2 linked regions of the Saccharicrinis fermentans DSM 9555 = JCM 21142 genome follow. The protein of the gene in region 1 interacts with the protein of each later gene in a pairwise test. Links are inferred from orthologs where the notes say so. Each region holds a gene or a part of one and is shown in the gene's direction. Other genes may lie near its edges.

Evidence for each region.
Region 2: the proteins of def (region 1) and CYTFE_RS0120285 interact in binary tests that used the Escherichia coli proteins (3 or more experiments, as listed by UniProt). The link is inferred for Saccharicrinis fermentans DSM 9555 = JCM 21142 from one-to-one orthologs.

What each region holds. Positions count from the first base shown.
Region 1 is NZ_KI912107.1:1,098,666-1,115,048, forward strand. The notes cover bases 6,915-9,883. They hold def (peptide deformylase), read left to right. Parts: upstream 6,915-8,107; coding sequence 8,108-8,659; downstream 8,660-9,883. Other genes in these bases: CYTFE_RS0104505 (glycoside hydrolase family 130 protein), read left to right, coding at 6,915-7,488; ruvX (Holliday junction resolvase RuvX), read left to right, coding at 7,686-8,111; CYTFE_RS0104520 (polysaccharide biosynthesis/export family protein), read left to right, coding at 8,851-9,612; CYTFE_RS0104525 (GumC family protein), read left to right, coding at 9,609-9,883. In the rest of the region: CYTFE_RS24970 (glycosyltransferase family 4 protein), read left to right, coding at 1,553-3,856; CYTFE_RS0104490 (glycoside hydrolase family 130 protein), read left to right, coding at 3,846-4,772; CYTFE_RS0104500 (glycosyltransferase family 4 protein), read left to right, coding at 4,961-5,968; more of CYTFE_RS0104505, read left to right, coding at 6,019-6,914; more of CYTFE_RS0104525, read left to right, coding at 9,884-11,972; CYTFE_RS0104530 (glycosyltransferase family 4 protein), read left to right, coding at 11,998-13,125; CYTFE_RS0104535 (glycosyltransferase), read left to right, coding at 13,407-14,639; CYTFE_RS0104540 (O-antigen ligase family protein), read left to right, coding at 14,718-15,929; CYTFE_RS0104545 (glycosyltransferase family 2 protein), read left to right, coding at 15,937-16,383. UniProt on the Escherichia coli protein: Removes the formyl group from the N-terminal Met of newly synthesized proteins. Requires at least a dipeptide for an efficient rate of reaction. N-terminal L-methionine is a prerequisite for activity but the enzyme has broad specificity at other positions.
Region 2 is NZ_KI912107.1:4,896,315-4,912,575, forward strand. What follows is about bases 6,011-8,857. They hold CYTFE_RS0120285 (aspartate-semialdehyde dehydrogenase), read left to right. Parts: upstream 6,011-6,850; coding sequence 6,851-7,864; downstream 7,865-8,857. Other genes in these bases: CYTFE_RS0120280 (T9SS type B sorting domain-containing protein), read right to left, coding at 6,011-6,730; CYTFE_RS29080 (HU domain-containing protein), read right to left, coding at 8,012-8,857. In the rest of the region: signal peptide peptidase SppA, read left to right, coding at 1-1,701; lpxK (tetraacyldisaccharide 4'-kinase), read left to right, coding at 1,849-2,928; CYTFE_RS0120275 (purine-nucleoside phosphorylase), read left to right, coding at 2,900-3,712; more of CYTFE_RS0120280, read right to left, coding at 3,878-6,010; more of CYTFE_RS29080, read right to left, coding at 8,858-8,947; UDP-glucose 4-epimerase GalE, read left to right, coding at 9,170-10,198; rfbB (dTDP-glucose 4,6-dehydratase), read left to right, coding at 10,421-11,473; glmS (glutamine--fructose-6-phosphate transaminase (isomerizing)), read right to left, coding at 11,614-13,449; CYTFE_RS0120310 (DUF4954 family protein), read right to left, coding at 13,512-15,470; CYTFE_RS0120315 (glycogen/starch synthase), read right to left, coding at 15,663-16,261.

The sequences.
Region 1 (16,383 bases):
TGAAGACTCGTATCTATTTACTCTTGAGCTTCATTGGTTATGTTTATTTTATTTGAAGGAAGGTGCTATTGGGATCACGTACAAAAGTTGGGTCTGTTGAAAAATAAGTATTTATTTAGCTGTTAAATAGTCTTTGCAAGAAAGCTCTAAACACTGCGTTATTCTCATTTTTGAAACAGTCATTTAATCAGTAAACTCCTTGGTTTCAAAAATATCAAAAGCCTTGTCTTTGAAACTTTCTTATCAAAGACAGAAAAAACAGTCGTTTTCTTGCAGCCACTAAATAGAGACGGATAAAATAAATTGTGAAAGAAGAACTACCATTGGAGCTACCAGCGGCTCTATTTTTACCAGAAGGGATATTAAGTTGGTGAGTTGTTAAGGTAGCGAGTTGAAGGGGTTAAGGTATAAGGTTTAGAGTGTGAGCTTGGGGACTTTTCAATCTATGGAGTATCTTCAATTAAAATATAGAGGGTGATAATTTTCCATAAGCATATTCGATAATTTTCAACTAATGAGTAATTCTCGTTTAAATGCTTAATTATCAATATATCGACTGCAGGGTTGGCCAGAACAATAGCCCCGGGGCCGGCATTGGCGAGAAGCTATGAACCCGGAAAATGCATTAAAAAATCTCTTACGAATAAAAGGCACGTTCAATTAAGTCGACAGAGAACTGGTTTAGATTCACTATAGCTGTGCTATCTTATTTCAACAAGTTATTGATTGCACTTTTCGTTCACGTGTCGAATTCTAATGCATTTTTCGGGTTAAATAAAAATAGGACTGTTAAGTGCATGCTCAAGCTAGAATCTGCATTATGAACTGATCCTTCTTTGCCCTCACTGTACTACTGAGAAATTTTTATAGTCTTGTCCTTTTCTCAAATTATTTGTATATTCGTGTCACTATTAATAATGCTTTAAACCTTGAGCCCACACGTGTGGGCTCAAGGTTTAAAAGTCTGTACTACTGCATGTGATATCGTGTTATGAAGCAAATAGAAATTGGACTATTACTTCAAAACATAACTACCGGTGTAATAGCCAATTTGTATTAAAACTTAATATTTAGTGTGGAGGATCATTTGTGAAAATGTTATGCTGCACTTATTTTCATAGTATTTACTATGATTTATAAACTTAAAATATTTGGTGTTTAATGTTATTTAGCTAACGAAAGGTAAAGAAAGGAGTGATTGTAAAGGATAATTGGTTAAAATTCTGTAACTTAGAAAAAGATTGTGGTCTCTCTAGTTTGGCTGCGTTGAATTAAATTATATGGCAGAGTTCAGTATCTGAATACTTCATTGCAAAAAAAATGGTTATTCGATATGGATGTCAGCCATCACTGTACAATATTGAAACTGGGAATTGGAATTACTCATTGATGTAGGTTGGTGATTCCCAATAACGAGTGGGTTACGATGGTACATTTTAACCTGAATACTTCCTTTTGAAGGTGTCTTTCACATTTTTAGGGCGTTTGATCTTGAAGCATGTAAGTCATGCATAGTTAAAGACAAATTTATCTAAAATAAAACTTATATATTATGAAAATTGCATACATAGGAACTTATCCTCCGCGTCAGTGCGGAATTGGTACTTTTACACAAGACTTGTACCACTCGATGGTTGGAACATTGGATAGAGTAAATGGAGCTAAAAAGAGTTTTATTATCGCAATGAACGACGAAAAGCAGCGCTATTCTTTTCCACCTGAAGTAAGGATGACCATTCGACAAGAATGTAAGTCTGACTATCTTAGCGCCGCTGAATACATTAACAATAGCGGAGCCGATGTTTGTATGGTGCAACATGAATTTGGAATTTTCGGAGGCCAAAGTGGTGTATATCTTCTTTCTCTTTTGGACAAGCTGGTTGTTCCTATTACGGTTACGTTGCATACCGTACTTCAGTCGCCTACCTTTATGCAACGTCATATAATGTATAAAATGGGGGAAGTGGCAGATAAAATTATTGTTATGAGCCATAAAGCGGTTTCGTTTTTGCTTCATATATATGATATTCCCAAGGAGAAAATTGAGTTGATTGAGCATGGTGTACCCGACCATCGTTTTAATAGGACTGACGTGAAAGCCGAACTGGGATTTAAGCAGAAAAAGGTATTGCTTACTTTTGGTTTGTTAAGTAGGAATAAAGGTATTGAAACGGCCATCAAGGCTTTACCGGCACTTGTAAAAAGACATCCAGAAGTGGTGTATGTGGTGTTAGGCAAAACGCACCCCAATGTTTTAAGAAGTTCTGGTGATGAATATCGAATAGCTTTGATGGAATTAATTAAGCATCTTGACCTAGAGAAGCATGTGATCATGGTGGATCGTTTTGTGAGTCAGGAAGAATTGTTTAAATACCTATATGCCTCAGATATCTATATTACTCCTTACTTGAGTAAGGCACAGATTACCAGTGGAACACTTTCTTTTGCTGTTGGGGCAGGTCTGGCTGTTGTCTCCACACCTTACTGGCATGCTGAGGAATTATTAGATCATGATAGAGGTAGGTTGTTTGATTTTAAAAGAGCAGATCAGTTGCGTGATATTTTGATGGAGTTGTTGGATAATCCAGATATCATGAGTCGTATTCGAAATAATGCCTTTAATTATGGAAAAGAAATCACGTGGCCTAAAATAGGTTCAAAATACAATCATTTGCTGCGAGCCATTATTGAAAATGCACCCAAAAAGAAATCCCGTAGGGGAGTGTTTGATCCTGATAAGCTTCCACCATTTTCAATGGAGCATGTCAAGCGACTTAGTGATCATACGGGTATTTTACAGCATGCTAAATTTGATATTCCAAATTTTAATGAGGGATATTGTTTGGATGATAATGCCAGGGCTTTACTCATGTGTCTAATGGCTTATCAACAATTCCAGGATAAGGATGCACAGTCGTTGATATCTATTTATTTGAGCTATATTCATTATATGCAAAATGAGGACGGTAGCTTCCATAATTTCTTGGCCTATGACCGGCATTTTTTACCTGAAAAAACATCGGAAGATGCTTTTGGAAGAACCATTTGGGCCTTGGGGTATCTTCTTGGTAATGCGCCGGATGATGCCACCTATCAAATGGGTAAAACGCTTTTTATGAAAGCGGTTCCCCATTTTAAAGGTCTCAAATCGGTACGGGGTGTGGCGCTTGTGGTGATAGGTATCGCTGCATACTTAAAAAGTCATTCCTATGATGAAGGAATGATTCAAATATTAAAGGATTTGTCATTTGAATTGGCCGATGCCTTTGATAGCCACTGTACTCAAGAATGGCATTGGTTCGAAGATCAATTGACCTATGATAATGGTATTTTGCCTTTGGCTCTCCTACATGCTATTCGGATAGTCAATGATCGTCGCCTGCGTGAGGTGGCGTTTAAGTCTATGGATTTTCTTTCAGAAAATACCTTTATTGATGGACATCTTTCTACTATCGGGTCAGATAAGTGGTATAAAAAAGGAGGGGAGCGTTCCCAATTCGACCAACAGCCTATTGATACCATGGCCATGGTGTTAATGTTTCGTCAGGCATTCGATGTTACACAAGAAAGAAAATATCTGCAAGCTACTTTTCAATCATTTTTGTGGTTCTTGGGTGAGAACGATTTAGGAATATGTTTATATGATAGAAGCACGCATGGTTGTTGTGATGGACTGGAGGAGGATGGTGTTAACCTAAATCAGGGTGCCGAAAGTACCCTGGCTTACCAAATATCTAGATTGATTGTGGAAGATGCTTATAACGAAGCAGTCAATGAGAATCTCATTCGTAGAATCGAGATAGGAATGCAAGATGAACTAAATTCAAAATATAATAAAGAAAGTCATGTTGATTAAACGCTACGCTAAAAATCCAATCCTCCAAAAGGAGGATATCCCCTATCCAGTAGCCACGGTACATAATGCCGGTGTAGTTAAATATCAAGGGAAATATATGATGATATTCCGTTCTCATTTATTCAATGGGCGCAGTATAATAGGTCTCGCCGAAAGTGAAGATGGTTTTCACTTTAAGGCGAGAGCCAAGCCTTTTATGGTTCCTTCTGATCAGGAACCTTTTAAGGCATACGAAGAGTATGGGGTGGAAGATCCGCGTGTGATATTTATGGAGGGTGAATATTTGATTACTTATAGCGCGTACTCGCGTCATGGAGTAAGGGTTGGATTAGCTAAGACAACAGATTTTGAAACGGTCCAGCGTTTTTCTATGATTACAGAAGCTGACTACCGAAACGTGGTTATCTTTCCGCAAAAGTTTAATGGTCTGTATGCTCGGTTGGATCGCCCTCACTCCGAAATATCACCTTGGTCTGTTTGGATCTCTTATTCGCCCGATTTAAGGTTTTGGGGAGAATCTAAATTAATTATGAAACCGGTTCAGTATCATTGGGATGAAATGAAGATAGGTCCGGGGGCACCCCCTATCAAAACAGAGCGGGGGTGGCTGAATATATATCATGGTGTATTTCCTACCATGGACGGATGTGTGTATCGTCTGGGTGTTGCGCTTCATGAACTAGACGACCCTTCTCGTATCATTGCCGTCGGTGATCAATGGATCCTACAGCCAGAAGAGATGTATGAGATTACAGGTTATGTGCATAATGTCGTCTTTACTTGTGCGGCAGTGCCAGAAGACGATGGTACATTAAAATTATACTGGGGCGGTGCCGATAAAGTCATGTGTGTAGGCACGGCAGTTATAGATGAGTTGGTAGATCATTGTTTAAATCATCCTAGAAAAGCCATTTAAATTTAAAATGAAAGGAGCCATGGGAATTGTTTCGCACACAGGGGGGATGATTAATCTGGGCGAGTTCCATATGGCCTTTGAAAATTTAATTGTAATCATATGAAATGAGCATGAGAGTAATCTCTCACACAGGTGAATGATTATCACGGCGAGTTCCATATGACCATTAAGAAACAAATTATAAACATATGAAAGTAGCTATTTTAGCACCTATCGCTTGGCGAACACCTCCGTTACATTATGGTCCTTGGGAGCAAGTGGCCTCTAATATTGCGGAAGGATTGGTGAAAAATGGAATCGACGTTACATTGTTTGCAACCGGTAATTCATCCACTAAGGGAAAATTGGAATATGTTTCGGAAACGGCCTATGCCGAGGACCCAAGCCTCGATGCGAAAGTGTGGGAGTGCCTGCATATTAGCCATCTGATGGAACATGCGCATGAATATGATCTGATTCATAATCATTTTGATTTCTTACCCTTAACGTATGCCAGACTGATTGATACGCCAATGCTAACCACTATTCATGGCTTTTCTTCACCCAAAATTATTCCCGTTTATAAGAAATATAACGATATATGCCACTATGTGTCCATTAGTTATGCTGATAGGAGTGCAGCATTAGATTATATAGCGACTGTCTATAACGGAATTCATGTGGATGATTTCACATATCGTGCAAAACCCAAAGATTACCTATTGTATTTTGGTAGAATCCATCCGGATAAAGGTACTTATGAAGCGATTATGATCTCGAAAATGGCCAAGCGAAAACTTATTTTGTCAGGCCTAATTCAAGATCAGGCTTATTTCGATGAGAAAATAAAACCTTATATAAACGATCAAGATGTTGTGTATGTGGGCAATTCAGGACCAGATAGTCGAGATACCCTAATAGGAGAAGCTTATGCTTTGTTACACCCCATTCATTTTGATGAGCCTTTTGGTTTAAGTGTAGCTGAATCAATGATGTGTGGAACACCGGTAGTTGCGTTTAATAGAGGGTCTATGCCAGAACTTATTCAATCGGGAAAAACTGGTTTTTTGGTCAATGATATACAGGAGGCAGTGGATTCACTGAATGCAGTGAAATCAATAGATCGAGCCTACTGCCATCAGTGGGCTAAAGCAAAATTTAGTCAAGCAAAGATGGTGGAAGGTTATATAGATGTATATCATAAAATATTGCAATAAAATAAATTTTTTGTATTTGTAACGGAGCAATCCGTACATTATTAACAATCATGAAACAAAATAAAAAGATTGACGAAATTGTCAAGAGAAAAAAAATCAGAATTGTGAGAGACGATTCACGTGTGATTACTCGACCTCACATTCCCGGAGAGGTGCAGCGTATCGATAATATTATAAAAAGAGTGATGGCTCTTGACGAGGTCAGAGCTTCGGAACTTTTGTCACAGATACATGCTCAGTTTTCTGACCGGCATAAAAATATTGATGCCCAGTTCTATGAGAATTTTGATCGTGTAGCTGATTATATGGCCGATGTTTCTAAGTTGAGTATCACCCAAAAGAAGATTATTGGGGCCTATTTTACAATGGAATATTCCATCGAGTCAGCCGCCCTTTTCAATCCTTCCATGATTCCGCATCCTAATCAGAAAGGTATGCCTAAGGGGCACCTCAGATTTATTACTAGTTTTAGAGCCACTGGAGAGGGGCATATATCATCTATCGTTTTCAGAACCGGAACCATCGAAAATGATTCCGTATTGTTTGACCCGGTTAGTGAATTCGTGGAAACGCATAGTATTTTGCATGATCCTGTTTATGATGCAGGATTGTTTGCTTTAAAATTGAAAGAATTGAAGGCTTGGGATGCCACAAGCCAAAAGGTTCTGGAACTAATACCTAACTCATTTACTTATCAGGAGCTTAAAGTAAGTATTGGTGTAATTTCTATGGATCCGGGTTTTGAGGTGAATGACCATTCTATAAATATGTTATATTGGTTGGCTAACTCCAATTACACCTTGTGCTTTAGTAAGAATAGTAAGGTGTCGGAAAGGGTGATCTTCCCTGTGTCGGAAAATGAAAGTGGAGGTATAGAAGATGCCCGCTTTGTTAAATTTTTTGATGACAATGGCGAATCGACCTATTATGCAACCTATACAGCTTATGATCGCTACTCTATTCTTTCTCAATTGATTGAAACAAAGGATTTTCGACAGTTTAATATGATTACCTTAAATGGACGCGGCGTTCAGAATAAAGGTATGGCTCTTTTTCCACGTAAAATAAATGGGAAATATGCCATGCTTTCTCGTCAGGATGGGGAGAATAATTATATTATGTTTTCTGATCATTTGCATTTTTGGCATGAGTATAGCCTTATACAGGAACCTGCTGAACCTTGGGAGTTTATTCAAGTTGGAAATTGTGGCTCCCCTTTGGAAACGTCAGAAGGCTGGCTGGTGATTACACATGGAGTGGGGCCAGTTAGACAATATTCTATTGGAGCCATACTGCTCGACTTGGATGATCCTACCAAAGTGATCGCACGACTGGAAGAACCTCTGCTAAAACCAACAGAGAGCGAACGTGAAGGTTATGTGCCTAATGTGATGTATTCTTGTGGTGGTTTGATCCATCATAATAAGCTAGTCCTTCCTTATGCCATGTCAGATACCTCCTCTGGAATTGCCATGGTGGAGGTGTCCGATTTGTTGTCTTGTATGAAGTATTATACCTGATCTAAACCAAGCTTTATTGATAAATTCTAATCAGATCTTTGCGTAAGTTATTGATAAGGTGCCTATCTATTTCTTCCCAGGAAATTCCTTTATTGTGCAACAAAAAAAGGATATTCAGTGCTTTCGTAAATAATTGATATTTGGATAATTTGTTGTATTGCCAAAAACAACTACTTTTGCTTTCTAAAGCAATCAATGTGGGTAGGATAATAGCTATTGACTACGGAAAAAAGAAAACAGGACTTGCGGTAACAGATCCATTTCAGATTATTGCCAATGGTTTAGATACCGTTCCGTCACATACTTTAATCGAATATTTGGAAAAATATTTTGAGAAAGAAGATGTGGAGCAAATCGTATTGGGATATCCCAGACAGGCTTCGGGTGAAGATTCCGAATCAATGCGGTATATAAAACCTTTTTTTAATCGTTTAAAGAACAAATTCCCCCATATACCTGTTGAGTGGGTGGACGAACGTTATACCTCAAAAATTGCTTTTCAGGCTATGATTGATGGAGGACTGAAAAAAAAAGCAAGACAAAATAAAAATTTGGTGGACAAGGTAAGTGCTACTATTATTTTGCAATCGTATTTGGAACAAAAAGGAAATTTGAATTTATGATATTACCAGTAACTGTTTACGGGCACCCAGTATTGAGAAAGGTGGCTGATGAGATTGATGAAGACTATGAAGGTTTGGAGAAACTGATTGATAACATGTGGGATACCATGTATCATACAGATGGAATAGGTTTGGCGGCACCTCAGATAGGAAAAAGCATACGATTAATCGTCATTGATGCGACTCCTATGGCAGAAGATTTTCCTGAGTTGGAGGGGTTTAAGCGTGTTTTGATCAATCCTATTATTTTAGAATCGGGAGATGATCAATGCAATGAATCTGAGGGGTGCCTCAGCTTGCCAGGTATACGCGAAGAAGTAAAACGCCCTACTTCAATTAAGATTGAATACGAAAACGAAAACTTTGAATTGGTGGAAGAAGAATTAGACGGGTTTGCAGCTAGAGTAGTTCAACATGAATATGACCATGTGGAAGGAGTACTATTTGTTGACCACCTTTCTTCTCTTAAAAAAAGATTGTTAAAAAGTAAATTGACTGCCATCGCCAAAGGAAAAGTTGATGTTAGCTATAGAATTAAGACGGCATAATATCGTACTATAATACCGCATTAATTATAAAGGGTAACTATTTATTTAGATACCCTTTTTTTGATATATATTTATCTTATGAAGTCGTTTTCTTCCTTTGGTAATAAAAAATAGGTTTTTTGTAAAAAAAACAGGTAGATATTGAGATGGATTGAATATTTTAGGGAATCATTTTTATGAAAAACTAACTTATGCGAAAATTTCTTTTGTTTTCTTTTATCACCGTATTTTTTTTCGGATGTGTTCCGCAGAAAGATGTCATTTATTTGCAGGATATTGATATAAGTAATGCTGAAAAAACATTTGATAATGTAAAATCAGAGAATACGATAAAAGTATTCGATCAAATCTATATTCAGGTTTCGAGTTTTGATGATGGTAATATCAATTTTATGAACAATGATCCCAATCGTTACGGAGGAGGACGTTCTGAACTTGATTTGGCCATGGTATCTTATACGGTGAATAAAGATGGAGCTGTGAAGTTACCCATCGTGGGGCAAACGAAAGTTGAAGGCTTAACAGTAGATGAAGCATCTGAAAAAATTCGTAAAGAGCTGGGTGATTATCTGAATACCCCTTCTGTTAAAATTACCTTTGTAAATAAAAGTATTACGGTATTGGGCAGTGTTAACCGACCCGGACGGTACTTTTATGCCGCCGAGTATTTGAGTATATTTCAAGCTTTGGGACTCGCAGGTGATATATCCGAATATGGTAACCGAAAGGAAGTGGTGATTGTTAGAGATTCAAACCATCAAGTAATTCGAAAAAAACTTAATTTAACGGACATAGCTTTGTTAGGAGAAGCTGATTTATATGTTCAACCTGATGATGTTATCTATGTGGAACCACTAAAAAGAAGACATTGGGGTTTTGCTGCTTTCCCTTGGGCTGTAGTGTTAAGTTCAATTACAACCGTTATTTTGGTTGCTAACTATGTGAAACAATGAGTATAAAAAATAATACTGATAATAATTCATATGTTGATATGAATAAGGTGTTGAAGCATTTACTGAGAAATTGGTATTGGTTTGCTGTTTCATTGGTGTTTTGCTTTGTGTTAGCCTTTGTTTCTATTAAGGTGTTGCCGCCTAAGTATTTAGTGTCCTCCAGTATTTATATCAAAGAGGACGTGGGACTCGAAGGTCAAAAGGCCATGGAGTTTATCCAGAGCTTTAATTTGTTTGATCAAAAAAAGAACTATCAAAATGAGATGTTAATTTTAAAATCATCTCCTATCATACGTCAAACGATAAAGCAATTAAATTTAAAAACGGCTTATTACGTAAATGATCATCTCTTGCAAAAAGAGATTTATAAGGAATCGCCCTTTGTGGTTATGGTGGATTCCTCACATCAACAAATTATAGATACCCAGTTCGAGGTGGTTTTTAAAGAGGACGGTCAATTTATTTTGTCTGCGAATAAAGACAATTACCGTGTTATAAATTATTCTTCTGGGGTGGGATATGAGACCGAAAAAAGTATTGATGTAAAAGAAGAGTTTTTTCAATCGGAAGTAATTGAAGGAGAGGATTATAAATTTAGAATTTATTTAAATGAACATGTGAACTTAAAGCACATTACTGGCAAAGTATATGCTTTTAAGTTGTTTGATGTGGAAAACCTGGTGCGTAGCTATCAAAATGAGTTAAAAGTGAATCCGGTAAATCCTGAAGTGAGTGTTGTTCAGCTGGCTCTGAAATCCGCTTCGCCAGCTAAAGGGGTTGATTTTATTCATACCCTGACCGAAATATATTTGAATAAAAATCTGGAACGAAAAAATCACTTGGCCTATAACACCATCGCTTTTATTAATAGTCAGCTGGAGGAAATTTCTGATTCTTTGAGTTTCGCCGAAAATAACCTGGAAGAATTCAGAGCTTCTAATCAAGTGATGGATATTACTACCAAAGCAACGCGTGTGATGGAACGATTGCAGCAATTGGAGATTCAAAAAAGTACAACAGAAAGAGCTTATAATTATTATGAATATTTGGATGACTATTTTCAGCAGGATGATGATTATAGTAATATTGTTGTGCCATCTTCCATGGGAGTGACCAATGTGACTTTAAATGAATTTATCAGGGACCTGCTGATATTGTCAAATCAGAGAAATGACTTGATAGCCAGGAAACAACAAAAGGGACCTTTTTTTAAGAATCTGGAAATAAAAATTGAAAACCTGCGAAATAGTATTGTGGATAATATTATTTTTTCCAAAGAGTCTTTGAAAAGGGAGGTGGCGAAATTCCAGGATCAGATTAATCAATTGGAAGTGCAGGTAAAAGCATTGCCTAAAACTGAACGAAAGTTAGTGGGTATGCAGCGTAAGTTTAATATTAATGATGCCATATATACCTTTTTGCTTCAAAAACGGGCAGAGGCTCAAATAGCGAAGGCCGGAAACTTGCCAGAACATTTAATTGTTGAGCCGGCACGCATGCTCCAAAAGGTTTTTCCCAATCCTAAAATTCATTTTGCCCTGGCCTTTTTTCTGGGACTCGTATTACCCGCAATGGTATTGGTGTTGATGGATGTTATTGATGATAGAATAAAAAATGAACAGGCTTTTACGGATAAATTTTCGGATTTGCCATTTTTAGGGTCTATTTTAAAGAGTGAGGTCAAAGGTAGTAAGCTGGTTGTGCATAATGATCCCACATCTGTTGTTACAGAAACATTTCGAACCATACGAACTAACTTATCCTTTTTTAAGGAAGGTGCAGCTCATAAAACAATTTTGGTTTCTTCGTGTATCGCCGGTGAGGGTAAGAGTTTTGTGGCCAATAACCTCGGTATTTCCCTCGCTAATTTGGGTAAAAGAACTGTTATCGTTGGTTATGACTTGCGAAAATCAGGACAGTTCAGTGATTTTATTCATGATAAAAAAGGCGGTCTTACCTCTTATTATCTAAAAAATAAAGAAATCGATGAAATTATTATTGGTACCGAAATTCCTCACCTTGATTTTATTGCACCAGGGGTGATTCCTCCTAATCCCTTGGAGTTAATTGGTAATGAATTGACAGCTAACTTGTTCCAGGTGTTAAAGGCTAATTATGACTATATCATTATTGATACTCCCCCCATTGGAGTACTTAGTGATGGTTTTATGTTGATGAAATATGCTGATGTGAATATATTCGTGGTCAGAGAAAAATATACTAGCGAGAAAGTATTGGTTTCTGTTTTACAGGAGACCAGACAAAAGGGAATTCAGAATATAGGACTGGTACTAAATGGTAGTAAACTTGAAGGGAAAAAATATAAGTATGATTACTACAATAAATACAATAACGCTTAATTGTTTTTTTTAAAAGTAGTGGTCTATGTGTCTTGATAATAATCGTATTTGTTTTGTGATTCCTAACTTTGTGACTTTTAGTACTGGAGGAGCTGAAATACAGGTGCATTACCTTACGCAGGCTTTTTTAGATAGGGGATGGACGGTGGAAGTAGTTTGTGCCGGACTGGGACATGAGAAAGAAATTAGGCAGTCTTCATTTTTTAATCGTAAAATTCAATATCATTACTATAGGAAAAGGAGTATACGTATATGTGAGTTTTGGGATGTATTAAAGGTATTGAAAAAAACAAATTCTTTCTATTATTATCAGCGAACAGATTTTGCTCTTACAGCATCTACTTATTGGTATACAAGGAAAAAAGGGAAAAATATGATTTTTGCCTTAGCAGGTGATTCTGATGCACAACGTAATAAGTATAGTATGTATTTTAAGCAGTACAGCTATACCAATTTCTTGAAAAAATGGATACGTAAAGCAGACTTTTTTTTGTTGGATAGGTTGATAGAGTGGGCTAAGAAAAGAGTAGATAAGGTGGTTTGTCAAAATCAATTTCAACTGCAAGCCTATGAATCAGATTTTAATAGGAAGGGAATCATTATACCAAATTCTTTTTCTTTATTGAAGGAGGTAAATGAAAGCAAGGAAAAAGTAATTTTATGGGTAGGTAATAATACACTGGTAAAACAAGCACATTTGTTTGTGGAGTTGGCAAAGAAATTTGAAATATATCGTGATTGGAATTTTGTGATGCTCGGATCGGCCTGTGATAGCTTCTTAACTGAGGATACACCTCATAACTTAAGTGTGCTGGGATCCGTAAGCTATCAAGAAGCGAATCAATGGTTTGCCAGGGCTCGTGTGTATGTGAATACGAGCTTGAACGAAGGAATGCCTAATACTTTTATTCAAAGCTGGTTCTTTAGTACCTTGATATTGAGCCTGAATGTGGATCCTGATCATGTTTTTAGTAGAGAGCATATGGGATTTTGTTTTCAGGGGGATCTTGTAAGGATGGAGGAATGTTTGTTGGCTATTATGGCTGGTATGGATGTGAGTCAGCAGGTGCTTAAGGGGAGCGCGTATTTTAATATGCAATTTAATTTAGCACATAATGTGGATAAGTTGATTGATTATATGAGCCTGGCATGACCAAAGTAAATAATTGGACACATAGGAGAATGATAAAAGTTTGCACCGGTTAGTGAGGTTTCGCTTTTTTTAACGGATGAAACAAGCCATGAGAGTGATCTCTCACACAGGTGAATGATTATCACGGCGAGTTCCATATGACCATTAAGAAACAAATTATAAACATATGAAACGAGCCATGAGAGTGATCTCTCACACAGGAGAATGATTATCACGGTGAGTTCCATATGGCAACTGAAAAACAAATTATAATCATATGAAATATTAATAGAATTGAACGCATGAAAGTACTTCAACTGTGTGGAAAAGACTTCTTTGGCGCCGGCCGTGCAGCTTATCGCCTGCATAAAGGTTTGCTACAATGTGGTATTGAAAGTAAAATGTGGGTGGGTGCTAAACGAACACTGGATGAAACGGTTACTGATATTCATAGGGAAAAGTGGAAGAAAAAGTTGACAAAGGTTTATGTTAATCTTGAAAAAATTGCCATCAAAAGTAGTGCGGGTGGGTACAAAGAGATGTTTTCATTAGGACATCCTGCACACTCCATACGTCGACGAATCAAAAAAGAAAAACCAGATATTATTCATCTGCATTGGATCAATCGGGGCTATATGGATTTGTTGCATCTGAAAAATATAAAAATTCCTATTGTGATCTCTTTACATGATATGTGGTGGTTTACCGGCGGTTGTCACTATGATGTCATGTGTGGTAGGTATACTGTAGGTTGTGGAAATTGTCCGTTATTAAATAACGATGGGGAATTTGGTTTGAGTTTTCGTCATTTATGTCAAAAACAGGAGGTCTTGTATAGTATACCAAATGTTACTTTAGTGGGACTAAGTGGCTGGATGAGAGATTGCGCAGCACAAAGTTTGATAGGTAGAAAAGCTCAAACAGTGCAATTGCCCAATGGAATTGATGTGGATCATTTTACTCCTTTAGATAAACAGCTTTGTAGAGAAAAATTAAATTTACCACTTGATAAAAAGCTTATTTTATTTGCAGCTGTTGATGTTCTGTCTGAATCCAGAAAGGGCTATGCTTATATAAGTGAAGCACTGGCATTATTGAATGCCGATGAATACGAGTTGGTGGTGATAGGAGAAAAATGTAGTTATGATAGGATAGGTGGACTCAAGGCCCGTTTTTTGGGAGAAATCAATGATGACCAATGTATGATTGAATATATGTCGGCTGTTGATGTGACGGTAGTACCTTCTTTGCAGGAAAATTTGTCTAATTTAATTATGGAAAGCATGGCTTGTGCAACTCCGGTTGTCGCTTTTCAAGTGGGTGGTAACAGCGATATGATACAGCATCGAACAAATGGTTATTTGGCTGCGTATAGGGATGTGGTGGATTTGTCTGAAGGAATTAAATATTGTGCTGAGACTACTACAAATAGTCATTTGTCGAGCAATGCACGAAAATATATCATGGATCATTTTTCCATTCATGATATTGCAAAAAAATATGCGCAATTGTATGAATCTATTTTAAACAGATGATAAGCTTATGCCTTTGATTTAATTGAAATTAATATGGAGCTGCAGTTCAAATTCATTGAAGATTAGCTTAAATGAAATATGCTTAATGTAACAAAAATAACAGATTACTTGCTGGTTTACCTGCTGGTTGCATTCTCGGGCGTGCCTTTTTTTTATAAGGCTCATATTGCCATGTTGATTGTTTCGCTGGCTTTGCCTGCTTTTATATTTGTTAGAAGAAAAAGAAATGTGGATCGTTTTTTTATTTATTACGTGGTTTTTGTCCTATGTATCCAGGTGGGACAAATGCTTAAGTTCTATGAGTTTCCTATACAAACTTATTTGGGTCTTCATGTGCGGGTGCTGTTTGCTTATTTGAGCATTAAAGCTGTAGGAAAAAAAATGATGACCTATTATGTAGATATACTTGTTTTCTCGGTTTGGACCAGTCTTTTCTTTTATGTACTATCGTATGTGGGATCCATTGAACATTTTTTTGAAAATAGCATAGCTCCATTGTTTAGTAACCCGCTGATTAAAGAAACAAACTATAAAATCTGGCCCAGTGTAATTCTTTATACCTTTAATGCGCAGGGGGAAGGATTGGAGTGGCTTAAAAGAAATTCCGGTCCTTTTTGGGAACCTGGGGCTTTTTCTGGTTTTTTAATGGTAGCCTTATTGTTCAATATTATTATTTCGGGACAGCTGAATAACAAAAAGAATAGAATTTTAATGCTAGGGGTATTGAGTACTTTCTCAACCTCTGGATTGTTGGTGCTGGTGGTCCTTATATCTTTTTATCTGGTTTTGAATCGTGACCTATTACGGCGTTATGTTTTGGTACCCATCGTTGTAATAACTGGAATAATTGCATTTTTTAGTGTGGATTTTTTGGGTAGTAAAGTGGTGCGAAAAATGAGTTATAGCGATGCCACTTATAATACTCGCTTTAAAAGTGCCCAAATCGATATCAATGACTTTATGCAGCATCCGGTGCTAGGTATGGGTAGATCACAGTCAACCCGTTTTCATGGTGAGACAGAGGCCCGTGCAATACACCGTAATAATGGTGTAACCAATCATCTGGTTATGTATGGGGCAATAGCCTTTTTGATTTATTTTTACCTAATCTACTTAGGTTTCTATCGTATGTGCAGGGTTTACGATGTGAATAGACGGATGGCTTTTTTTGCCTTGATAATTATATTGTTGATCGGTTTTTCGCAAATTTATTTCACCAAAGTTTTTTTTATTGCGATGACTTTAATACCTGTATTGTACTGTAAGGATGAAGAAGTCCATAATACCTGATAATTAAATGAAGATATTTGTTGTAATAGCCGTTTTTAATCGCAAGGCCTATACGCTTCAATGTTTGAAGCTCTTGCAGGAACAAACTTGTCAAAATATAGGAGTCGTACTAGTGGATGATGGCTCATCGGATGGTACCTCGGACGAAGTGAAACGCTTTTTTCCTGAAGTAGTGGTCGTTAAAGGAACGGGAGACTGGTGGTGGACTAAATCCATGAACCAAGGATGTAAGGCTGCCATAGAACATGGAGCCGATTTATTGATAACTTTAAACAACGATACTTATTTTAATGCTTTGCTCATCGAAAAGCTGGTTAGATTGCATCACCAAAATCCTAAAGCTGTTATTGGATCGCTTAATTTGATAAAGAAAGAGCAAACATATATTTTCTTTTCGGGTATTAAAGATATTATCTGGTGGAAAGCCAAGGAGCTAAAATACCATAAGGCTTTT
Region 2 (16,261 bases), 3.8 Mb from region 1 along the record:
ATCATATTGATATTTTTTGGAGTGATAGCATCCATTGCCTCTTCTGGAGAGAAAGAAACGAAGATAAAAGAGGGTACTTTATTAACGATTGATCTGGATAAGGTAATTAAAGACAGGAGTGTGGATGATCCATTGTCTGATTTATTGGGTGAATCCCCCTTTTCTCAATCGCAGTTGGGATTAAACGATATTCTAAAAAATATAAAAAAAGCACAGCGTGATGATAAAATTACAGGTATATATCTAAAATGTGGAAACCCACAGACTGGATATGCTACACTTAGCGAAATAAGAGATGAACTAAGGGCTTTTAAAGATTCAGGTAAATTTATTTATGCTTTTTCGCCTATGTATTCTCAAAAAGGATATTATTTGGCTTCCGTAGCGTCTAAAGTCTATCTTCCTCCTCATGGTATGATGGAGCTTAAAGGACTTAGCTCTCAACGTACTTTCTTCAAGGGAGCATTGGAAAAGATAGGTGTGGAGATGCAGATATTTAAACATGGAAAGTTTAAATCGGCTGTGGAACCTTATATGCTTGATCATATGAGTGAACCGTCCAAGGAGCAAACCATCACTTATGTAAACTCCATATGGAATTTTATTGTCAGTGGTATCTCGGAAGCCAGAGGTGTTTCAACTACTGAAATAAATCTATTGGCCGATAATGGAGGAATGTTTTCCAGTAATGATGTTTTTGTGGAAGGTAAGTTATTGGACGGACTTAGATACAAAGATGAGGTTATTGCAGAACTGAAGGAACTGACTGGAACCGACGAAGATGAGGATATAGAGCAAGTTAACCTTGCCGATTATAAATCGGTTTATGTTCCGAGAGAATCTAAGGGACTCTTAAAAGATAAAATAGCGGTGATTTATGCTGAAGGTGAAATTGATGGTTCCGATGAGGATGGTATTAATTCAGAAAAACTCAGTAAAACCATTCGGGATGCACGAAGAGATAAATCTATTAAGGCCGTGGTGTTGCGGGTTAATTCTCCCGGAGGATCGGGTGCCGGCTCTGATATTATATGGAGAGAAGTAAAGCTTTGTAAGGAAGTGAAACCCGTGATTGTGTCTATGGGCGACTTGGCTGCTTCGGGTGGTTATTATATAGCCTGTGTCGCCGATACTATTGTTGCCAATCCTGCTACTTTAACAGGATCCATCGGTGTGTTTGGTATGATGGCGAATGTGAAACCGGTAGCTAATAGATGGGGCTTTACTTTTGATGGCGTGAAAACAAATAAATATGCCGATGTTCCTTCTTTGACAAGACCTTTTACGAACGATGAAAAAGCCTTGTTCCAAGGATATGTGGATCGGTTTTATGATGTGTTTAAAGGGAGGTGTGCCGATGGAAGAAATACCACCAAAGAGGCTATTGATGAGATAGGACAAGGTAGAGTGTGGAGTGGGGAAAATGCAATGGATAGAAATTTGGTGGATGTGTTAGGTGGTCTGCAGACAGCTATCCGTATCGCAAAGGAGAAAGCGGGTCTGGAAAGCGCAAGAATTAAAGAAATGCCTGAGATGTTGTCGCCAATAGAAGAGATTTTAAAGGATATGAAAAGCGAAGCAAAAGCATTTATGACAGAGTCTTTGCTTGGAGTGGATTATCAAAAGGTGCAACAGCTAAATTCAATTAAAGAATTGCATCCTATTCAGGCAAGATTACCGTATGAATTGGAGCTGAATTAAAGTTTATATATCTTTGTTATAATAGAAAGGCTGGTCTGATAAAGACAGCCTTTTTTTTGCGAATAAGAAATGAGCCTAGGAAATAGCTTTGTACACAGTGGGATGAATAGTTTCGGTGAGCTCCATCTGACCATTAAATTTTAACAAATGAAAGTAATAAATTACATACGGATGCTGCTGTGGCCTATAGCTTTGCTATATGGTTTTGTGATTCGTATTCGTAATTTATTGTTTAATATAAATGTATTAAAGTCAGAACGTTTCTCTCTGCCCGTAATTTCAGTGGGTAATATTACTGTAGGGGGTACGGGAAAAACGCCTGTTACTGAATATGTTATTCGGTTGTTGAAGGATGATGGTAAGCTAGCTTTGTTAAGTAGAGGGTATAAAAGGGAAAGCCAGGGGGTGATTGTGGCTCATGGTTTGTCCACTGCTGCTGAGATAGGTGATGAGCCTAAGCAGATTCTGGATAAATTCCCAGACGTGACAGTATGTGTCGCTGAGAAAAGGGTGGATGGAATTTGTAGCTTACTGGCTATGGAAGATAGACCCGATATCATTGTGTTGGATGATGCTTATCAGCACAGATATGTAAATCCGGGTTTGAATATTTTGGTGGTTGATTATCATCGTCCTCCTTGGCGCGATTGCATGCTGCCTGCAGGAGAGCTGCGGGAGCCAATGAATGGTAAGAAAAGAGCTGATATCATTTTGATTAGTAAATGCCCGGAGAATATGTCTGCGGATGAGCAGGATAAATTTGTACGAAGAATGAAACCTTCTGATATGCAGGGTGTTTATTTTTCAACGATAGGGTACCAAAAAGTAAGGCCTGTCTTTGAGGACGCCCTAGCGTTGGATTCGGAAAAGTTATGCGATCACTCGGTGCTTTCTGTAACAGGCATTGCCAACCCTGTTCCTTTTGAGGATCATATAGCAAGGCTTGTTGGTGAAATGTCAGTCATGAGATTCCCTGATCATCACCTCTTCAATGAGAACGATATTGAAAAAATAGCGTTGCGATTTAGTGAAATATCGAATGAAAATAAATGGGTATTAACAACAGAAAAGGATGCGGTCAGATTTCGGCAAGTGTTGCCCAGTAGCTCGAACCTGCGTAAGTGTTTGTATTATATCCCAATTGAAATAAAAGTTTTAAGCAATCAACAAGAAGAATTTAAAGATAAAATCATTACCTATGTTAAGCAAAATAAGAGAAACCGCTAATTTTATATTGGAGCAGTCTAAGACTGAGGCGCGTATTGGTATCATTTTAGGTACCGGTTTGGGTGGTTTAGTGCAGGAGATAAATATTAAAAGTACGTTGGAATATGATGCTATACCTAATTTTCCGACTTCTACAGTGGAGGGGCATCATGGTCGATTGATCTTTGGTACCATAGGTGGAAAAGAGGTGGTAGCTATGCAAGGACGGTTTCATTATTATGAGGGGTACTCAATGCAAGAGCTTACTTTTCCTGTGCGCGTAATGAAATGTATAGGAATAGATACTTTATTGGTGAGCAATGCTAGTGGTGGACTTAATCCGGACTTTGTGGTTGGTGATGTAATGATTATCGATGACCATATCAATATGTTTGGAAATAATCCTTTAATGGGTAAAAATTATGATGAGCTTGGACCTCGTTTTCCGGATATGAGTCAGTGTTATTCTAAGGATTTGATTGATAGGGCATTCTCTATAGCCCAGCGTCATAACATCACACTTAAAAGAGGTGTGTATGTGGGTACTTCCGGACCTACTTTCGAAACGCCGGCGGAATATAAGATGTTCCGTATTTTAGGCGCAGATGTAGTCGGCATGTCAACAGTTCCAGAAGTTATTGTTGCTCGTCATATGAATATGACTTGCTTTGGAGTTTCTATTGTAACGGATTCAGGAGTGCCGGGAGAGATCGTGGAAGTTTCGCACAAAGAAGTGCAGGAAGTAGCTGCCAAGGCTGAGCCAACCATGACCTTGGTAATAAAAGAATTGGTGGGTTCCCTATAGTTTTTTATGCAATGTCCAGTATATAAATCCCTCCTGCCCAGGCAAGGGGGATTTTTTATTTCAGAGAAACTGGCATGCCCAGTACAAATGATTGGACATACAGGGGGATGATTAATCCCAGTTAGCATTGAAAGGCGTAATAAATTTTTAATGCATTTTCCGGGTTTAATGTTGCTTACTTCCCGCGGTTAATACTACCGTCATCTTTTCTTGTTTCGTTTTTCCGTTTGAAGAGAAGAAATCACCATAAATAATATATATTCCCAAGGGTGCCCTATCGTTGTGGTCTGTAGTTCCATCCCAGGTAAAAAAACCTTGTGTGCCTAATAACTCATTGTGTGCCAGTGTTTTTATCACGATGCCATAGCGGTTGTAAATTTTAACGCTTCCTGACCAGCCTGTTTCGTCCAGTTTGTAATTAATGAGTAGATTGTCGTCTGTGCCATCCGCGTTGGGGCTGAATTCTTTTTTGTCAAGACTTAGCCATTGGAGGTCCGTTCTTAATGCATTTTCAATATATTGCGAGTTTTGTAGGGTTGGTGTGGCATACCCACTTGCCTTTGAGGCAGATTGCCAGTTGTGAATACTGTTGGTGGTAGAATGTGGGCTGATGCGTTCCAGAGAAACACCTTCCTGGTCTCTTAATAGTTCAAAATGCATATCATTGGTGTATTCAAAGTAATCGATAAGTTGTCCTGTTTTTTTTGTAACAGCAATATTTCCCAGGTCATCATTTAGTGAGGGAAGGTGAGATTGATTTATAAATTCGTTTTTCGCGGAGGAGTTTAATTCAGACAAAATTAAGCTGTCTTCGGTTATCACCAAGTAATCGTTGGGAAACAAAAGTTGATTTTTATCATCCACAGGTTCTAGTTCGTCTAAGACCATATCTTTAAACGAAGAGAGGTAGATGTCACTTTGGTTAAGTATTTTATTTGAGCGATTATAGAGTTCCACAAAATCAACTCCTGTAGGAATTGGATTAAATAGCACCTCATTGATGATCACGTCAAAACTGTCTATTTCTTCCGGGACTCCCAGTCTTAGTGCACGATTGCTACTTAGTTGGTTGTCTGAAAAATCTGATATAGAAGAAAGTATATTCGCTGTGAAGGTGTGACCTGTTGGTAGATTATTTGCAAAAGAAATCTGAACACTCTTTAAAAATATAGGCTCCCATGTAAGATTTGTAATGGTAGCTCCTTTAATTGATATGGCTGATAAGTCAAAATTATCAGGTATTTTTAAAGATTCGCTAAAGACCCATTCAAAAGAGTTGGGACTGAGGTAGGATATATATTTAAGGTAGGGGGAAATAATATCAGGGTTAAAATTAGTGACCGAATTTTCCGTTCCAGGTGTTCCTCCGTCTAAATTTGTAGCGTATTCCCAGTTGAATTCAGGTTGATGATTATTTGTATCGATGCGTTCAAGAGACCATCCGCCTTCCGATTTAAATCCAGCGTCATCCATTACTAATGGATATTGAAACACATCGCTAACTAGCTTGTTGGCATAATATAAAACCAAAGTTCCTTTATTGTTGTTCAAGGTAGGCAGGTCTTGGATCTTGATTATCGGTAAATCCTTGGGCCAGTTTTGTTCTTCATGATCGTCAATGATGAGTACGTAGCTGTTTCCAGGAAGTTCATAGGCTGGTAGGTAGCTTTCTTTGTCGTTAATCACTATTTGCATGCCGCCCAAGTTAATGGGATACTCTCTACGATTGTATATTTCGATGTATTCGGAATTGTACAGTCCAACGCTTGGAGTTGGGTCAAGCATAAATTCTGAAAAAACAATATCATATCTTTGTGGCCTGCGATAGGTGATGTGGATGCTAGTGTCTTTTAACATATCTCCAAATTCAGCTTGTATTCCTGAGATATGTAACTGATAGGTGCGGTCGGTAATAAATGAGCTGTCTGCTATAAATAGTAAGGTGGAATCATTCTTTAAAGTGACCGCATCAAAATTCAGTTCTCCAAGAGCACTAGCTGTGTTTAGAGTGGCGTTATCTATATTTTTATTAAAAGTAAGTTGAAGCTGATCGGATACCGGAACTGTGGCATTGGTTATCTTTATCCGTTCAAAACGATAGGTTAAGGTGGTGTCTCTTATTGTATTGCCTATGGTGTCTTTGATGTTTTTAATGAATAATTGTCCTAACTTGGTATCGTTTAAAAAGTCCTCGAATTGAATGGTTATTGTTGATGGATTATTGATTTTAATTTTTGCAATACTATAAGATTGGTTTAACAGCGAAAAGTCCTTTAATCTAATACTAGAAATATCAATCTTTTCGCTGAATTGTATCTCGAATTTATTTCCGGCTATTAGGTGATGTGAAGTAACCTGGGGTTTTTCTGTATCTAAATAGGCTGATCCGGATATATGGATGGGGCCAAAGCTAAATTTGTTGCTACGTGTTGAGGTGTAGTTACAATAAATTCCAAAGTAGGAGGATGCTACGATATCATTGTTAAATGCCTCCCCTTCCAGTTGATAATTTTCTGATTCTGTTTTGGTATATAATTGCCAGTTGCCCTTATCGTCGCGTAAGACGCGTACCCAAACTGATGTTGGTGAGCTGTCTAATATTTTGTCGGTACCATCAATTATCTTTATTTTATTCTCAGATGTTTGCTTGTATAAAGACACCTCGTCCTGCGTATTGCCAATCATCACATAGTAGCCTTCCATGTTGTTGTTGAAGCTTACTTGATTGGATGCTAAATAAATAATTGCATAATTTGAGCTGGAAGGATTAAAATCCAGATGAACAGAAAATTCCCATGTTGCATTGTTGATGGCCTTACTTGAGGTTGTTATATAGGCTTGAGAAGCTGCGGCTGGTGCATTCAACTGAAGGGTGGACGCTGCAGTATTGATGCTAAACTTATGCACATCTCCTTGCCATAAAGGGGTAGAAGAAAAGTCCCCGTCGTTCCATGTTTCCACTACTTGGGCTGTAATAGGGGAGAATATCAAGAAGAAAAGAAAAAAAATATGCTTCATGGTGCACGGATTGTAGGAATTTAAATATTTTTGTATGATATAAATCATCATCACCAACAATTTAGTTAAATTGTTTTATTTACGCATAAAGTTAGTTATTTAATTCTTAAACAAAGTTCAATGAAAGTAGCAGTCGTTGGTGCGAGTGGCGCAGTGGGACAAGAGTTCCTAAAAGTTTTGGAGGAACGGAATTTTCCTCTAAGCGAATTGGTTTTATTTGGTTCGGCACGTAGTGCTGGAAAAGTATATGCTTTTAAGGGGGAGAATATTACGGTAAAGGAGTTAAAGCATAATGATGATTTTAAAGATGTTGATATTGCACTAACGTCAGCTGGAGGTGGTATTTCTAAAGAGTATGCAGACACAATTACCAGATACGGAGCTATCATGATTGATAATTCCAGTGCCTTTCGTATGGATGATGATGTGCCCTTGGTGGTTCCGGAGGTGAACCCGAATGATTGTAAGAATATCCCTCGAAATATTATTGCAAATCCCAATTGTACTACTATTCAAATGGTGGTGGCTTTAAAGGCTTTGGAAAATATTTCTCATATAAAAAGGGTTCATATTTCATCGTATCAATCTGCCAGCGGCGCAGGGGCTATGGGGATGGCTGAGCTGGAAAAACAAGTGAAAGAATTTGCAGAAAATAAAGATTTAACTGTTGAGAAATTTGCTCATCAATTGCTGTTTAATGTGATACCTCATGTGGATGTGTTTACAGATAACGGATATACGAAAGAGGAAATGAAAATGTATAATGAAACAAAAAAAATTATGCATTCTGATGTGGAAGTAAGTGCCACTTGTGTTCGTGTACCAGTTATGCGAGCGCATTCCGAAGCTATCTGGGCGGAGACAGATAGAGAAGTTACGCCAGAAGAATTCCGGGCAGAATGTGAAAAAATGAAAGGGATTACTGTGGTTGATAATCCGGATGAGAATGAATATCCGATGCCTTTTAATTTAGCAGGTGAGGATGATGTTTTTGTAGGAAGGATTCGAAAAGACTTGTCAAACCCCAATGGGATATCGTTTTGGTGTGTGAGTGATCAGATAAAAAAAGGAGCTGCCCTGAATGCGGTTCAAATTGCCGAGTACATGATTGCCGAAGGTTTGATACAGAGATAGTATTTAAATATACTTTTAAATAAATAAAAAAAAAGCTGTTCATAAATGGAGCAGCTTTTTTTATGAGTTCGTAGTTTTTATGTTTTTGTAAGCACATTCCTTAAGTGTTGCATATAGAGGAATGTGTTGGTGATATCTGTATAAATATTATTGGAGCGACAATAACCAAGCAGAGCTGAATCCATTGCTTTTTCGATGGATGTCAAGCGCTTCAACGGCCTCTTGCTTATCAGCAAAACCCTCTACTGAAACTCTGAAACGTCCATTGGAAGATATTAGCTCTGCACTCTCAATGCCTTTCTTTTTTAGTTTATCTAGAAACTGTTGCGCCGGTTGCTTGGCTTTAAAGCTGCCGGCAATAATAAAATATTTATTATTAATTAGCATCGGTTCAGCTTCCGTCTTTGTTTCTATAGCGCTAACTGGCGTCGCTGTATATGGCTCAGTAGTTAGCAATTCGTCGTCGTTTGTACTAACGGAAACTTGTTCCATCCGGGGGAATATATCCGAAAAGTTACTGTACTGTGTTTGGTTACCAAAGTCGGGTGTAACCATTAGAAATCCTAAAATGAGTGCTACACTGGCTGCAATTTGGCGTGTGCTTTTGGCATTGAGCGTTCTACGAACAAGTCTTCGTGCTGGTTCATTTTGCTCTTTAATTTGTTCCAGTGTTTTAAAATGAAAAGTACTTAGCCCAAACGAATCTGTTGAAAATGATTCTTCACGCGCAGGGATAAATATGGTATTACCCACAACGTCATTCTTTAGCTCCCCGGCAGAGCCAATAGATATAATTTCTCCTCTGGTAAGTTGAAACTTAAGGATGCTGATGTATTGACTCAACTTATTATTACATTCTTCGTAGCTGATTCCTTCGGCATTCGCAATATGATTGATTAATAAACCATCGTTATGCGATAGGCTTTTGTTAAAACCTATTTTTCTACAGGGAGGACTGAAAACACCGGTTTTTTCATTTAACTCGGCGTTTTTTCTGTTTGCCACAAAGCCTCCCAAGCCTGGAACAATTACGCAATCGTATAAATAAAGTAAGTCGTTGATATGTTTTTCTAGATTAAGCATGATGCAAAAATAATAAAAAAAAACGTGGATGTATACTACTGTTATAAACATCTGTTAATAACCTGTTGAAAACTAAGAATTACCAACAAGTACCCACTTGTTTAATTAATTTAATTACAGGGTTTTAGTTGAAATTCAATAAAAATAATTGTTTGAAATGACGGTTTATTTGTTAATTTTACGGGATCAATCTTTAGAAGTTATATTTATTTAATAAAGGATATGAGTAAGCAAATATTAGTTACAGGCGGAACCGGATATATTGGTTCACATACTGTTGTTGAATTACAGAATGCTGGTTTTGATGTTGTTGTTGTGGATAATTTGTCAAATTCTCAAATTGAGGTGTTGGATAATATCGAAAAAATTACAGGCATTCGTCCGGCTTTTGAACAATTCGATTTGGCGGATAGTGTTTTAACTGATGCATTTTTTCAGAAGTATAATAATCTTGACGCCATCATTCATTTTGCTGCATTTAAAGCAGTGGGAGAGTCGGTTCAAAAACCTTTGGAATATTATCGTAACAACTTAAATTCCTTGATGAACCTGTTGGCTGGCATGAAAAAATATGACATTGCTAATTTGGTTTTTTCTTCATCGTGTACGGTTTATGGTCAGCCTGATGTTTTGCCTGTAACCGAAGCTACACCTCGAAAGGAAGCTGAGTCTCCCTACGGAAACACTAAGGCAATTTGTGAAGATATTATGCGTGATTTTTGTAAGGTGAACGAAGCTGTAAATTGTATTGCCTTGCGTTATTTTAATCCTATTGGAGCACATGAGTCTGGTTTGATTGGTGAATTTCCGGTTGGAGTACCCAATAACCTGGTGCCTTTTATTACACAAACAGCAGCCGGACTTCGTGATGAGTTAAGTGTGTTTGGCGATGATTATGATACCCCGGATGGAACAGCTGTGAGGGATTATATTAATGTGGTGGATTTGTCTAAAGCCCATGTTGTTGCAATCAATAGGCTTATTGATGATAAAAAGAAAGCCAACTACGAATTTTTTAACATAGGTACCGGAGAGGGATATTCGGTAATGCAATTGGTGAAAGCTTTTATTGAAGTGAATCATGTTGATTTAAAATATAAGGTTGTTGGTAGAAGAGAGGGTGATATCGAGAAGATATGGGCGGATACTTCATATGCCAATAATGAGTTAGGTTGGAAATCAGAAAAAACATTGGAAGAGACTTTGGCTTCTGCATGGAAATGGGAGAAAAATGTGAGAGGTATTCAATAGCATAGATTTGAATGCTTGTGGTCTTAAATAGATTTGCTTGTTTCGACTAAACCAGATGTTGATACTAAGTAGTTTAAGGCTTGCTAATTCATTATTTATAAAATAGAAAGGTTGTTCACTTGTGAATAACCTTTTTTTTAGCTGTTGAAGTCATATATTGCAGAATAAATTTATGGATGAGTGATGAGTTCCATATGGCCATTGAAAAATAAATTTAATCGTATGAAAAAAATTCTTATTACTGGGGGTGCAGGTTTTATTGGTTCGCATGTAGTTCGTTTGTTTGTTCTGCAATATCCACAATATCATATTTTTAATTTGGATGCGTTAACCTATGCCGGAAATCTGGAAAACCTGAAGGATATCGAAAATGAACCTAACTATACCTTTATCAAAGGTGATATTGTTTCTGAACAGGCAATGAATAGTCTTTTTGAGAAGCATCAGTTTGATGGGGTTATTCATCTGGCTGCTGAGTCGCATGTCGATCGCTCCATTTCGGACCCTCTCTCTTTTATTAAAACCAATATTTTAGGTACGGTTAATTTGTTGAACGCAGCTAAAAATACTTGGCATGATAATTACGAGGGAAAATTATTTTATCACATCTCTACTGATGAAGTCTATGGTTCTTTAGGCAAGACGGGATTGTTTACTGAAACTACAGCTTACGACCCACGAAGTCCGTATTCTTCGTCAAAGGCCAGTAGTGATCATTTGGTACGGGCTTATCATCATACTTATGGTATGCCGGTTGTTATCTCCAATTGTTCCAATAATTACGGTCCCAATCAGTTTCCTGAGAAGTTAATCCCTCTGGCTATTCATAACATCAAAAATAATAAGCCAATTCCTGTTTATGGAAAGGGTGAAAATGTGCGGGATTGGCTATTTGTTATGGATCATGCCCGCGCTATTGATATGATTTATCATCGGGGTAACAATGGCGAGACCTATAATATTGGAGGCATTAATGAGTGGACTAATATTGATCTGATCAGAAAGATGTGTGAGGTGTTGGATCGAAAACTGAATCGGCCAGCAGGAACATGTGCTAATCTAATAACTTTTGTAAAGGATAGAGCAGGTCATGATATGCGTTATGCAATTGACTCATCTAAGCTCATGAATGAACTGGGTTGGAAGCCATCGTTGCAATTTGAAGAAGGAATAGAAAAAACCATCGACTGGTATCTGGATAATGAAGAGTGGATGAGAAATATAACGGATGGTAGCTATGAGAAATATTACCAGAAGCAATATGAAGATCGATGAAGTAGACAGTAAAAAAACAAATGAAAAAGGACGGGATGTAAATTCCTGTTCTTAGGACTATGTTAACTATTTCCCCTTATTCCATAGAATTGGGGAAATAGTTTTTATAGTTTCATGATGTTGAGGTCTTCTTTTTTATACTATTCAACAGTTACCGACTTAGCTAAATTTCTTGGTTGATCCACATTACAACCTCTCATAACAGCTATGTAGTACGATACTATTTGTAGGGGAATAACGGTTAATAAGGGTGCAACAGATTCATGGCAATCGGGAACTTCAATGACGTGATCAGCTAGCTTCTTTATGGTTTGGTCGCCCTCGGTAACGACAGCGATCACTTTTCCATTACGTGCTTTTACCTCTTGTATATTGCTGACAATTTTTTCGTATGATTTATCCTTAGTGGCCAAAACAAATACAGGCATGTTCTCATCAATAAGGGCTATGGGGCCGTGTTTCATTTCTGCCGCAGGGTATCCTTCTGCATGTATATATGAAATTTCTTTCAGTTTAAGCGCTCCTTCTAGAGCTACGGGGAACAAGACGCCTCTTCCAAGATAGAGCGAGTTGCTAGCATCTTTGTAGGTTTCGGCAATGTCTTTGATGTACTGTTCTGATCTTAAAATGTGCTTTATCTTTTCTGGCACAAGGGTTAATTCCTGTATTAATTGTTTGTATAACTCGTCGTACAAAGAACCTCGTTTTCGTCCTAGCATGAAGGCCATCATTGTTAATACAGTTACCTGAGATGTAAATGCTTTGGTAGAGGCGACACCAATCTCTGGGCCTGCGTGTGTGTATACTCCGGCATGGGTTTCTCGAGGTATAGATGAGCCAACCACGTTACATATTCCTACAATAGTGGCTCCTTGTTTTTTTGCCATTTTAATAGCTGCCAAGGTATCTGCGGTCTCTCCACTTTGTGAAATTGCTATTAAAACATCGTCGGCATTAATTACAGGATTTCTATATCTGAATTCTGAAGCATATTCTACTTCCACTGGTATCCGGGCGTATTCTTCAAATAAGTACTCGCCAACCATGGCTGCATGCCAAGATGTACCACAGGCTACAATGATAATTCTTTTGGCTTGTGTTAGTTTGGGCATTACATCAATAATTCCACCCAAGAATATTTTTGTTTTGTCAATGGAAATTCGTCCTCTGAAAGTATCACCTATTGATGAGGGTTGCTCGTGAATTTCTTTGAGCATAAAGTGTTCGTATTCACCTTTGTCAATCTCATCGATGGTTAGTTCAACCTTTTGTATCTTAGGTTTTTGGGCGTCGTTTTGGATGTTTTTTAATATTAAATCATCTTTGGTGATAATGGCAACGTCCTCGTCATTCATGTATATGACCTGATCGGTATATTCAACTATGGGTGAAGCATCTGATGCTAGGTAATACTCATGGTCACCAACTCCAATTACCAAAGGACTCCCTTTACGAGCGGCAATCAATTGCTCTTTTTCTTCGGTACAGGATATCACAAGTCCATAGGCCCCAATGACCTTTGAAAGAGCTAGTCTGACAGCAATCTCAGCATCTACTTTTTGTTCCTGGTAAATATTTTCTATTAGATTCACCAATACTTCAGTGTCTGTTTCGCTTTGAAATACATAGCCTCTAAGTTCTAATTCTTTCTTTAGGTGGGCGTAGTTCTCAATAATGCCGTTGTGTACCAATGTGAATTTTCCGTTCATGGATGTATGGGGATGGGCGTTGGTATCGTTAGGTTCTCCATGTGTAGCCCAACGGGTGTGTCCCATTCCTATAGTTCCGGATAAATGTTTTCCTTTGGCATGGGTTTCCAGGTCTTTTACCTTTCCTAAACATTTGTAGGTGTGTATGTCTGAGTTGATCAAGGCCACACCTGCTGAGTCGTATCCTCTATACTCTAATCGCTGTAGTCCTTTTATTAAAATGGGGTAGGCTACTTTATCACCCACATAGGCAACTATTCCGCACATATATCTTGATTGTTTTGTTTCGTTACTTATTATGACAATGCGAGTTTGTTAAACACGTATTGCTATGCTAATTGTTTTATTATTCGTGCTGCTTCTTCGTCTTTGTTTTTGTACTCTAATTCTAATTCCTGTATAAAAGAATTGTTATCTGCACTTCCTCTAACTATATTAAAATCAATATTTCTGCAGTCTTGATTTCCGTCTATACCAAATCCTATTTTGCTTTTTGCATTAAATTCTTTTTTAGCATCCATGATTATAGAATGCATAATTTGTGTGTTATTGGCACTCCACTCTTTGATAAAATTTACGAGTTCAGTTGTTGTACAATGAGTAATGTCTATTTTAAAATATTGCTTTAAGACGAAGAATACGTGTGCTTGTTTTAGCATTTTATAGTCGTCGAATTGTTCCTTGTAAAACAAATTCCATTCATCGATATTAAGGCTGTTATTCTCAATTTGTTCAATGAATTTATTTAATCTGGATGTTTTGCATATTAACCCGGACAAATCAACCCATTGGTTGTGTTGGGGAAATACAAATGATTTTTTAATATGATCAAAATTCGTATGTTTTAGAACAGAAAGCAATTCATCTCCAACATATTTGACCAATGCTTGTTCGTACAATTTAATTCCACGGTTTATGGAGGCCAATGAGAGCTGAACGTTTTTGTACATTATGTTTTTGCTCTGTGGAGATGCTTTTTGTTGGAGTTGCCTTAGCGTTTTGATAGCATCTAGTATTTTATGAATAGTATGTGGATTTAAGACTTCACTTATGATATAATCTAGGTGCTTATTTCCTTTTCTTTTATCTCTTTTGATCCATTTTTGTGCGTCGCGGGTAATACCCACATTAAAAATATTTTGAGCGGGCATCAAAACGCTTTTTCCCTCCACTTCTATCAAATAAGAAAAAGGAAGGGATGCAGTGTCCGGATTGTTGTAATGGCGTCCTAAAATCATGGTGAAGGCACCAATCTGTGCCGGCCACATAATGTAAGAGTCGCTTCCGGTTTTGCCGCCTCGTTCTATAATGCCTTGATGAACCGGGCCTAGTTTATACATGTGGTTGCTTTGGTTGGTGCCACTGCCTGCATTGTAAAAGGAGTAGTATCCGGCAATTAATAGAGTCGATTTGTGGTGGGTTACAGTATAAGGGCCGCCGAAAATGCTGCATGCTTCTCCTTGCATACACTGACTGTTGGCAAAGAATAAGGAGTTTTCGGCGCTGTATGAATGGCTCATTTCGCATCCTTGTCCCACAAAGCAGTTTCTTAAGTAGGTGTTACCACTGATTGTAGATCCGGAGGAGATAATAAAATCTGCAGCGTCTACGCCAGGACCAATGTGGCTAGGGGCAAGGTAAGAGCTATTAATAGAACCGTTGTTTAGGTTTTGTACCCCTTCCAATAGGGCATGTGGACCCACTTTGATGTTTTTAAGGCTAGCGCAATTTATTATCACCGTATTTGTCCCAATGTATCCTGTTGGAGATTGAAGGTTTTTTACATGATTTAATATAGACTTTTGTATGTTTTCGGTAAAAGTTGGGTTGTGTCTGTAAAAAGCCATCAAGTAGGCTGTGTGGGCCGAAAGTGCATCGTAAATAATAACTTCTCTACCTCCGGCTTCGTTTATTGGCTTTACTGTGGTGCCGTTTCCAAAGGATGACACACGGTCGACCATCAAGGTGCTTACATCTTGTATAATACAATTTTCTTCAATAATATAATTAGATATAGAGGTGCCGATATTTTTAATATAGCACTTATCTTTTATGGTGCAGTTGTGAAGATGTGCATTGTAAATTCCACTATAATCAAGGGCGGTGGAAGGCAGTTTTATTTTATCGGAAAATACGCCCAAATAATTATAACCTGAGAAAGTGACGTTTTTCAGATGCTTGCTGACAAAGTTAGCAGCTACCTGAACCTTATCCCAACCGTCTATTGCTGTGCAATGGTTACTTTCAAGGGTGGTGATCTCTTTTGATGTTAGGCTTCTGTACGACATAGCTCAATAATATAAGTTGATGTTACGGGACGAAAATAAGAAAATTAAGTTCTATATGCATTAGGGTAAGAGTGATTATGTCATATTTATATTGACGCTATAGCATAAAAAAAGCTGCCATCCCAATAATGGGGAGGCAGCTTTTTTTATGTGTTGTTTATTTATTCTCCAGATAGCTGTTGTTAACAGAAATTACTTATCTAATAAATCATCATAGAATTTGTTGAATGCATCTACATATGTTTCTTCGTCTTGAAAATCAAGGAATGGTTTTCCACTTCCTTTTGCATAGTCTATAATGTTTTGATTGGCTTCGGGATCACCTTGTATAATACCGTCGCTGAAATTGATGGCTAATTTACTGAGATTCTCGAAGTTGAATGGTGCTAATCCGGCAAAATCATCTTTACTGACGCCTTCTAGCATAAATTTCTCAGCAAAAGAATCAGGAAAAGTGCTTGTGAATCCGTCGTTATATACGCTATAAACCAATTTTGAATTGGCAAAATGTGGATCTTCATTCATCGCTTTTTTGATGTATAAAGGAACCAGTCCGGTAAACCATCCATGACAATGAATAACATCCGGAGCCCATCTCAATTTTTTGGTAGTTTCTAAAACACCTCTGGCGAAAAAGATAGCTCTTTCGTCATTGTCTTCGTACTCTACCCCTTCTTTGTTGGCTAATGTGGCCTTGCGATGAAAGTAGTCTTCGTTGTCGATGAAATATACCTGCATACGCGCGGCTTGAATAGAAGCTACTTTAATAATTAAAGGGTGATCCGTGTCGT